2 regions of the Pantoea sp. y20 genome follow, and region 1 is predicted to be linked to the other one. Evidence: riboswitches for the same ligand, from Rfam matches in the RefSeq annotation. Region 1 holds a riboswitch; the other holds the start of a gene.
What was found. Region 1 has a riboswitch for thiamine pyrophosphate ahead of thiB (thiamine ABC transporter substrate binding subunit). Riboswitches for the same ligand answer to the same signal wherever they lie in the genome.
Positions count from the first base shown of each region.

Region 2: it holds a riboswitch for thiamine pyrophosphate, as region 1 does, so the genes downstream of both, thiC (phosphomethylpyrimidine synthase ThiC) here and thiB (thiamine ABC transporter substrate binding subunit) in region 1, are expected to answer to the same signal.

Region 1 is NZ_CM142816.1:768,214-773,558, forward strand. It holds gene thiQ (thiamine ABC transporter ATP-binding protein ThiQ) at 1-30, opposite strand, end outside; gene thiP (thiamine/thiamine pyrophosphate ABC transporter permease ThiP) at 14-1,600, opposite strand; gene thiB (thiamine ABC transporter substrate binding subunit) at 1,600-2,586, opposite strand; TPP riboswitch at 2,633-2,728, opposite strand; gene sgrR (HTH-type transcriptional regulator SgrR) at 2,764-4,425, opposite strand; gene ACYAC5_RS03460 (MFS transporter) at 4,680-5,345, shown strand, end outside.
Region 2 is NZ_CM142816.1:285,311-290,655, forward strand. It holds gene thiC (phosphomethylpyrimidine synthase ThiC) at 1-1,884, opposite strand, end outside; TPP riboswitch at 1,975-2,075, opposite strand; gene rsd (sigma D regulator) at 2,311-2,817, opposite strand; gene nudC (NAD(+) diphosphatase) at 2,906-3,679, shown strand; gene hemE (uroporphyrinogen decarboxylase) at 3,719-4,786, shown strand; gene nfi (deoxyribonuclease V) at 4,789-5,345, shown strand, end outside.

The DNA.
Region 1 (5,345 bases):
AAGGTAAGTAAGGTTATTCAGTGTCAGCATGGCGACCCGGTAATTTTTCCATCAGAGTAAAAAGTAGTAAGCAGAGCAGCAGCAGCAGGAGTGCGGTGACGGCACCGTCCGCACCGCGATAGGCGCCAATCTGTTGGAACAGATAGAAGGGCAGCGTGCGGAAATCGGCGCTGCCAAACAGCGCGACCACGCCGAAATCGCCAATCGACAGCACGCAGGCAAACGCCAGCGCCTGAGCAATCGGGCGTTTCAGCGCGCGCAGCTCAATCAGCCGCAAGCGGTTGAAACCGGAGATGCCGAGTGAAGCGCAGAGCTGGCTGTAACGGGCGCTGATATCGCGCATCGGATTCTCCAGCACTTTCATCGCATAAGGAATGGCGATCAGGGCGTTAGTAAAGATCACCAAACCATCGGCGCGCTGCGGCAACCCCACGGTGGCGTTGAACAGCAGAAAGAAACCGCTCGCCAGTACAATGCCCGGCATCGCCAGAATCAGCATGCCGCTCATCTCCATCGCCTGCGCGGCGACTCTGTTCTGGCGCTGCCGCAGTTCGCGGCTGCTCCACAGCAGCATCATGGTCAGCACCACGCAGAGCACGCCGGCGCCCACGGCAATACGCAGCGAGGTAAAGGTGGCTTGCCACAGCGCCGCTTGTTGCAGCGCACCGGCAACGCCGCCGCGCAAACCATCGACGATTACTGCCGCCAGCGGCGGTAACAGCAGCAGCAGCGCCAGGCCAATCAGCAACGTATCGCTGATGCGCGCCTGCCATGAATCCTGCGGATCGCGCCAGCCGCGAATGCTCTGGCTGCCGGTGGGAATGGCTTTGCTAAAGCGCTGGCTCAGCATTACCAGCAGCAAACAGCAAGCGAGCTGTAACAGCGCCAGCAGCGCCGCGCGGCCCGGATCGTAATCGAAATTTAGCGCCTGATAGATCGCCAGTTCCAGCGTGGTCGCTTGTGGTCCGCCGCCCAGCGCCAGCACCGTGGCGAAGCTGGCGAAACAGAGCATAAAGATCAGCGCCGCCGTCGGCAGAATCTGACGGCGCAGCCACGGCCACTCCAGCAGGCGAAACAGATTCCAGCCGCGCAGGCCAAGCTGGGCGGCGACTTGCCGCTGCTCGCCGGGAATGCTCTCCAATGCCTGTAACAGCAGGCGCGTCGCCAGCGGCAGGTTAAAGAAGACGTGCGCCAGCAGAATGCCCTGCAGGCCATACGGCGAAAAGTGGTAGTCAAAGCCGATGGTCGCGCACAGTTGTGCCAGCCAGCCGCTGCGACCGTACACGCTGAGCAAGCCAAACACCGCCACCAGCACCGGCAGCACCAGCGTCATGGCGCACAGACGTAGCAACAGATTGCGTCCCGGAAAACGGCGGCGGTAGAGCGCGCGCGCCAGCAGGATCGCGGGCAACACCGACAGCAGCGCCGACAGCAGCGCCTGCTCAAACGAGAACAGCAGCACATGATGCAAATAGCTGTCGTCGAGTAGCGCGCGCCAGTCGGTGGCCGGAGCGACCACCACCAATGCACCAAACGCCAGCAGCGCCACCGCGCACAGCAACAGCGCGATGGCGCTACCGGGAATCAACCAGCCGGGCATTAACGGCTAACGGCGCGTTGCCATGCGCTGATCCACGCGGCGCGATGGTCGGCGACTTCGGCTGACGTGAATTGCAACGCCTTCGCGGGCACCTGCAGCGCTTGATAACCGGCTGGCAGATCGCTTTTGATCACCGGATACATCCAGTTGCCGGTGGGAATGGTCTGCTGGAAGGCCGGAGAAACCATAAACTGCATGAACTGCTGCGCCAGCTTGGGCTGTTTACTGCTGGCGAGCTGCGCGGCGACTTCCACCTGTAAATAGTGGCCTTCACTGAATTCGGCTGCGGCGTAGTTCTCTTTCTTCTCTTCGATAATGTGATAAGCCGGAGACGTGGTGTAGCTCAACACCAGATCGCCTTCGCCTTTCAGGAACAGGCCGTAAGCTTCGCTCCAGCCTTTAGTGACGGTAACGGTTTTTTGCGCCAGCTTCTGCCACGCATCAGCTGCGTTATCGCCATACACTTTTTGCATCCACAGCAGCAGGCCAAGACCCGGCGTGCTGGTACGCGGATCTTCATAAATCACGCGCCATTTTTCCGGGCTTTCGACCAGCTCTTTCAGGCTTTTCGGCGGGTTCTTCAGTTTGTTTTTATCGTAGACGAAAGCGAAGTAGCCATAATCGAACGGGATAAAGGTTTGATTGTTCCAGCCATCCGGCAGTTTTAGGCTGCGGGTATCGACGCTGCTGTTGGCAAACAAGCCGGTTTTCTCCGCTGCCTGCACCAGATTGTTATCCAGCCCCAGCACTACATCGGCTTTGCTGTTTTTGCCTTCCATGCGCACGCGATTGAGCAGCGATACACCATCTTCCAGCGCCACATACTTCAATTCGCAGTCGCACTGCGCTTCAAAGGCTTTTTTTACCGCCGGACCGGGGCCCCAATCGGCAGAGAACGAATCGTAGGTGTAGACGGTCAGAACCGGTTTAGCAGCGAAAGCCGGAGCCGTAACCAGCAGCAACATAGGCAGAACTTTGTTTAACACTTTGCGCTCCTTGAGGAGAAGAGATGTTGAGTCGCAAAGGATCTGAGGCGTGAGGCATCTCAAATCCCTACGCCGGTATTAGCCGGATCAGGTTCGACGGGTTTCTCTCAGCCCTGATATCAAGGCACCCCGTTGAGAACGGCTCATTCTAGACATTTATATGACAGCGCGAAAGGATCACAGCTCCGGTGGTGCAAACCAGGCTGATTTGAAGTCAAACCAGCCGAGCGTATTCAGCCGCACGCCGCGCATACTGCGTTGCCCTTCCAGTAGCAGCCAGTGATGGAACAGCGGATGCAGATAGTCGCGGTCGATCAGCTGTTTGCTCCATTCCGCCAGCGGTAACGCTTTCTGCCGCCAGCGCGCGGCATCGGCTTGCCAGTCAATCGGGATGCAGTGATGCATCAACGGCAACTCGAATAGTTGCGCGAACAGCGCGTACTCCAGCGGCAGGGTAAAGTTGACGCTGCCAAGCCAGATATCACTTTCACCTTCGCCCTCGAACCACGCTTCGTAGCTCACGACACGAGTAATTAGCTCAACACCTTGCTGCGCCAGCAGCGGTCGCAGCGCGTTAGCAATACCTTCATGCTCAACGTGATGGCTGTACCAGCTCAGCGTCAGCTGAGTTAAGCCTGCCGGTTTATCGGCGGAGGTGAGATCGCGGCGATGGTGCCAGCGCGGCAGCAAGCCATAAGCCGGGAACCAGTAACGCTGATAGCCGACGCCAGCATGATTCAGTAAGGCGATGGGATTAAACAGATAGCTTACCCAGCGGCGGAAATGCGCATCGCGACCCAACTCGGAGCGCTGATCGTACAGCAGGAAGTAGCAGCCTTCTTCCAGACGACTCTCTTCCGATTTTTCATCGGCGGTTTCGCCCTGCAACTTGACTCCGGCATACACCAGCTCGTCGCTGATCTCCGGCAGCACCCAAATCGACACATCGTCAATCAGCGCGCGATAGCCAAAGTAATCATCAAAGGCGGCGATCTTCAGCTGCGTTTGCTGATTGCGCACCACGCTGTACGGACCGGTGCCAAGCGGCTGGCGGGCAAACTGGCGTAACGTGGGCCATTCGCGCGGCAGGATCATCGCGCTGACGCTGGCCAGCAGCCACGGCAACCAATCGTCCGGCTGGCTCAGATGGATATCCAGCGTCCAGGGCGCGGGCGAATCCAGTTTACTGATGTGAGAAAACAGCGGCTGGCTGCGCACGCGCTCCAGCGAAGCAATCACATCCGCCATTTCCAGTTCACGGCCATGATGAAAACGAATCGCCGGGCGCAGGAAGAAACGCCACTGCAGCGGCGAGGTTTGCTGCCAGTGATGGGCGATATCGGGTTCGATTTCCCCCTTTTCCTCATTTATGCGCATCAGGCCGTTGAAAATTTGTCGTGCCAGATGGGTTTCCGAGCGGCGCAGCGGCGAACCGGGCAGCAAATTGGGCAGCGGGCGATAATAGAGCACGCGCAGGATGTGTTTGCCCTGGCGGAAGCTGCGGCCTAAATGCGCCGCAATCATCTGGCGCACCTGGTTTTTATCGCCCACCAGCTGCACTAACTGTTCGATGCGATCTTGTTCCAGCAGATCCTCGGCGCGCTGCTGCTGGAGCGCCAGGCCGGTGTAGCAAAAACTCAGCATTGAGCGCTTGCCGCGTCCCGCTTCTGCCTGCCAAATCAGCCAGCCTTCGCTTTGCATGGCGTTGAGCAGGTTACGCATATGGCGACGCGAGCAGTGCAGCAGATCGGCCAGCTCGCTGAGCGTGGTTTCCTGATCCTGCCCCTGACAGCTTTGCCATAGGCGGATAAATTGCTGCTGCAGACGTGAAGAGGACATAAAAGGGGAACTCCTTGTCAGAATCGCTCAGTTTTTCCTGCCTCATATTAGAGGCATACTGCCCGGCAATGGAAGAGCGGGAGGCATTCAGTAATGAATGGCGCTCTGCCAGCGGTTCCGCCGACGTGGAACCCCTTTCTGAGTAGGGTGCATTTTCACCGCCAGCAGCGCTTTATCTGCTGGCTTTTTTCGTTTTGCTGTAGAATCTTCTACCCTCATTTCTCTACCTTTTTTATTCGCAAAGGGATTTCTGCATGAAATCGCTGTTAACGCGTCAACGTCGCATCAATCCGGTCTACCTCTCGTTTATGGCGGTGTCGTTTATGACCGGCGTGGCCGGTGCGCTGCAGGCGCCGACGCTGAGCCTGTTTCTGACGCGCGAAGTGCAGGTAAGTCCGTTCTGGGTCGGCTTGTTCTTTACCATCAATGCGATCGCGGGGATTGTGGTCAGCCTACTGATGGCGAAACGCTCCGATAATCAGGGCGATCGCCGCAACCTGATTCTGTTTTGCTGCCTGATGGCCACGCTGAATGCGCTGCTGTTTGCCTTCAATCGCCACTATTTAACGCTGGTGACGCTGGGCGTGTTTTTGTCGGCGCTGGCCAGCGTGTCGATTCCGCAGGTGTTCGCCCTCGCGCGGGAATATGCCGATCAGTCGGCGCGTGAAGTGGTGATGTTCAGCTCGGTGATGCGTGCGCAGCTGTCGTTGGCATGGGTGATCGGGCCACCGCTGTCGTTTGCGCTGGCGCTTAATTACGGTTTTGTGACGCTGTTTTGCGTGGCGGCGGGGATTTTCCTGCTAAGCATGCTGCTGATCTGGCGCACCTTGCCCTCGGTACCGCGCGTGGTGGTCTCGCCTGAAGAGGTGCTGACGCAGCTGAGCCCGTGGAAAGACAGTCAGGTGCGGTTGCTGTTTATC
Region 2 (5,345 bases), 480 kb from region 1:
GATCTCGCCGCCACGATTGCGGAAGGCGTTCGACATTTGCGCCATACCCATCTCAATCGGCTGGGCTTCAGCCTGTTGGCGGGCGGCAAACTCACGCACTTCCTGGGTAATTTTCATCGAGCAGAATTTCGGGCCGCACATCGAGCAGAAGTGCGCCACTTTTCCCGATTCCTGCGGCAGGGTTTCATCGTGATAGGCGCGTGCGGTGTGCGGATCGAGCGCCAGATTGAACTGATCTTCCCAGCGGAATTCAAAACGCGCTTTCGACATCGCATTGTCACGGATCTGCGCACCGGGATGACCTTTCGCCAGATCCGCCGCGTGCGCAGCGATCTTGTAGGTGATCAGCCCTTGCTTCACATCCTCTTTGTTCGGCAAACCGAGGTGCTCTTTCGGCGTCACGTAACACAGCATGGCGCAGCCGAACCAGCCAATCATGGCCGCGCCGATGCCGGAAGTGAAATGGTCATAGCCGGGCGCGATATCGGTGGTGAGCGGGCCAAGCGTGTAAAACGGGGCTTCGTGACAATGCTCAAGCTGTTCGGTCATATTGCGTCGAATCATCTGCATGGGCACATGGCCCGGACCTTCAATCATCACCTGCACATCGTATTCCCAGGCGATTTTGGTCAGTTCGCCCAGCGTATGCAGTTCGGCAAATTGCGCCTCATCGTTGGCATCCTGAATCGAGCCGGGACGCAGGCCGTCGCCCAGTGACAGCGCCACATCGTAGGCGGCACAAATTTCACAAATCTCGCGGAAGTGCAGATAGAGGAAATTTTCGGTGTGATGCGACAGGCACCATTTCGCCATAATCGAGCCACCGCGCGACACAATGCCGGTCAGGCGTTTGGCCGTCATCGGCACATAGCGCAGCAGCACGCCAGCGTGAATAGTGAAGTAGTCAACGCCTTGTTCCGCCTGCTCCAGCAGCGTGTCGCGGAAAATCTCCCAGTTGAGATCTTCTGCAATGCCGTTCACTTTCTCCAGCGCCTGATAAATCGGCACCGTACCAATCGGCACCGGACTATTGCGCAAAATCCACTCACGCGTTTCATGGATATAGCGGCCGGTTGAGAGATCCATCACAGTGTCTGCGCCCCAGCGCGTTGACCACACCAGCTTCTCCACTTCCTCTTCAATAGATGAGCTCACCGCAGAGTTGCCAATGTTGGCATTCACTTTCACCAGGAAGTTGCGGCCGATAATCATCGGTTCGGATTCGGGATGGTTGATGTTCGAAGGGATGATGGCGCGCCCATTGGCGACTTCTTGACGGACAAATTCCGCGGTGATATTTTCTGGCAGATTGGCACCAAAGCTGTGACCCGGATGCTGCTGTAACAGCACTTCACCGCGAATACGCTCGCGGCCCATGTTTTCACGCAGCGCGATAAACTCCATCTCCGGCGTGATGATGCCCTGACGCGCATAGTGCAGTTGGGTAACCCGGCGACCCGCTTTGGCACGGCGCGGTTGCGGCAGCTGCTCAAAACGCAGATGGTCCAGGCCTTCATCCGCCAGACGCTGCTGCGTGTAACGGGAACTCAGCTGGTGGATGGTTTCGCTGTCGTCACGTTCTTCGATCCAATTGGCACGCAGCCTGTCGAGTCCCTGATGCACATTAATGGTGGCTTGAGGATCGCCATAAGCCCCGGCGGTGTCGTAAACCGGCACCGCTTCATTTGGCTCATAGTGCGGATTCTCTTTGCTGCCGCCTATGTGCGTTGGACTGAGCTGTATCTCACGCATCGGCACGCGAATATCCGCGCGGCTGCCGGTGATCCAGATACGTTTGGAGTTGGGGAAAGCGGTTCCCTGCAGGGAATCGATAAATTCTTGCGCCTGAGCGCGTTGTTCACGACGAGAAGTTTTAGCAGACATAGCAAGTTTCCGGTAACGGTTGGAAGTTGCTTGTCCAGAGTTCGGAAGGAGTAACAGGTACGGTGCCGGGCGCCAGCATGCACCGTGCTGATAATGTCTACTCTTGTTCCCTTCGCAGGTACTAACCTGATCAGGTTCCGCGGATCCCGAATTAACGGTCTCAGCCCTAGAGGGCACTCCGACAAGTTGGTGTTTTGTGGTTTAAGCTACTTTGCTTGCCATTTTGCACCTGGGCAGTGCTCGTGACCGTCACGTACTACGTGTACGCTCCGGTCCCTGCGCGCTGTCCGAGTGCAAACTGGCTGCGCACGCTACGCTTAAACCGCAAAATTTGCCTTTTGATTGTCGTTAAAGAAGACAATAAAAAAGCCCATTTAGCATAAGAGGGCTTTTCTTGAATAACAAGTTTTTTACATCTTCGGGGTTCTAAGCCGGGCGGGCAATGGCGCTGTCGTTGGCAACCGGCGGAAGCGCCAGCTGGTTGTCCCAGGCGAGTTGCACCAGCTTATCTTCCAGCGTGAAGCGCGATTCCAGCACCTCGCCGACTTCGGAGAGCGCGGTTTGAAAATCCACGCAATTATCATCGTTAATCGCTTGCTGCAGATGGCTATCGTAGAGCTGCATGATGCGATCGGTATTCGCCTCCAGTGCCGGATAAATCTGCGCAGCGACGAATAAGGGGCTATCACCCTGCATCTCACTAATGATGTGTTCATACACGCTGAAATGGCCGGTGGAAAGGTAATCCACCAGGTTGTGACAAAATGCGTCCAGCGCCTGTTCATCCAGCGTGGATAACGCATCTTTTTGTGGCTTCATGCCAATAAGCTCGTAGTAAGTGACGAGCAGCTGTCGACGGGCGCGCAGCCATGAATCAACCAATTCATTTCCGCCGCCTACACGCTCTGTCAGGTTATCTAACTGGTTAAGCATATGGGGCTCCAGGTAGGTTATAGTTGTTTATTACACACTTAATATTAGGATTTCAGCGTGCGATTTGACGCTAAGGACAACGATTAAGATGCAACGTGAGATCTCAAGCTTAGACGCTGGATGGTGGGTTGTCAGCCATGAGCAAAAACTTTGGTTGCCGCAGGGCGAATTGCCGCATGGCTTAGCCAGCGATTTTGGCCTCAGCGGCAGCAACGCGATTTTGATCGGCGAGTGGCAGGGCGAGAATGTCTGGCTGGTACGTGAATCGCGTCCGGACAGCATGGGCTCCGTGCGCCAACTGATTGATGAGGATGTCGGCCTGTTCCAAATCGCCGGACGTGGCGTGCAGCTGGCGGAGTTTTACCGCTCGCATCGCTGGTGCGGCTATTGCGGCCATGAGATGCACATCAGCAAACGCGAATTTGCCTGCTTGTGCAATCACTGCCGCGAGCGTTATTACCCGCAAATTGCGCCGTGCATCATCGTGGCTATCCGCCGTGGCGATGAGATCCTGCTCGCCAATCATGCGCGTCATCGTAACAATATCTACACCGTGCTGGCGGGCTTTGTCGAAGTGGGCGAAACCTTAGAACAAGCGGTGGCGCGGGAAGTGATGGAGGAGAGCAACGTGCGGGTGAAAAACGTGCGTTACGTTACCTCGCAGCCGTGGCCGTTCCCGCACTCTCTGATGATGGCGTATATGGCGGAATATGACGGCGGCGATCTGCAACACGACGGCAAAGAGCTGCTGGATGCCGGCTGGTATCGCTACGACGATCTGCCGCTGTTGCCGCCGCCCGGCACGGTGGCGCGTCGCCTGATTGAAGATACCGTTGCCCTGTGCCGCGCCAGCGCGGCGTGAAAATGCTACACTGCTGGCCTTAGCATGAGAGAGCCCATTATGAGTGAACTGAAGAACGATCGTTATCTGCGCGCCCTGTTACGTCAGCCGGTAGATGTCACACCGGTATGGATGATGCGACAAGCCGGGCGTTATTTGCCGGAGTACAAAGCCACGCGCGCTGAAGCCGGTGATTTTATGTCGCTGTGTAAGAATGCTGAGCTGGCGTGTGAAGTCACGCTGCAACCGCTGCGTCGCTATGCGCTGGATGCGGCAATTCTCTTCAGCGATATCCTCACCATTCCGGATGCGATGGGACTTGGGCTCTACTTTGAGACCGGCGAAGGCCCGCGTTTCTCCAATCCGATCACCTGCCGTGCGGATGTCGACAATCTGCCAGTGCCGGATCCAGAGCAAGAGCTCGGTTATGTGATGAACGCGGTGCGTACCATTCGTCACAACCTGAAAGGCGAAGTGCCGCTGATCGGTTTCTCCGGCAGCCCATGGACGCTGGCAACCTACATGGTTGAAGGCGGCAGCAGCAAAGCGTTCACCAAAATTAAAAAGATGATGTACGCCGAGCCGCAAACCCTGCACAAGCTGCTGGATAAGCTGGCAGATAGCGTGATTCTTTATCTCAATGCGCAGATCAAAGCTGGCGCGCAGTCGGTCATGGTGTTCGACACATGGGGCGGCGTGCTGACCGGACGCGACTATCGCGAATTCTCGCTCTATTACATGCATAAAATCGTCGATAGCGTGCTGCATGAGAATGAAGGTCGCCGCGTTCCTATTACGCTGTTCACTAAAGGTGGCGGCCAATGGCTGGAAGCGATAGCGGCGACCGGCTGCGATGCGCTGGGACTCGACTGGACCACCGATATCGCCGATGCGCGTCGTCGTGTGGGTGATAAAGTGGCGCTGCAGGGCAACATGGATCCTTCCATGCTGTATGCACCGCCTGCGCGCATTGAGCAGGAAGTCGCCGGGATTCTCGAAGGTTTTGGCACTGGCGAAGGTCACGTGTTTAACCTGGGCCACGGCATCCATCCTGATGTGCCGCCTGAGCATGCTGGTGCGTTTGTTGAAGCGGTGCATCGTCTGTCACGTCCGTATCATCAGGGCTGATGATGGATTTAGCCGCACTACGCCAGGAACAGTTACAGCGCGCTGCTGATGTGGTGCGGCAGGATGATTTCGATGTGCTGCCGCCACGCTTTATTGGTGGTGCCGACGTGGGATTTGAACAGGGCGGCGAGATCACGCGCGCGGCTCTGATCATCCTCGAGTATCCATCCTTAAAGCTGGTGGAACACCGCATTGCGCGCGTGGCCACCACCATGCCCTATATTCCGGGCTTCTTATCCTTCCGCGAAATGCCGGCGCTGCTGGAAGCCTGGCAGCAGCTCTCCCAGTTGCCCGATCTGCTGTTTGTGGATGGCCACGGTATTTCCCATCCCCGTCGGCTTGGCGTGGCGGCGCATTTCGGTTCGCTGGTGGATGTGCCCACCATTGGCGTGGCGAAGAAGCGTTTGTGTGGACGTTTTGCTGAGCTGGACGCCGAGCCAGGCAGCCGTCAGCCGCTGCTCGACAAAGGCGAACAGATTGGCTGGGTATGGCGCAGTAAAGCGCGCTGTAATCCGCTGTTTATCTCGACCGGCCATCGCGTCAGCATGGATAGCGCATT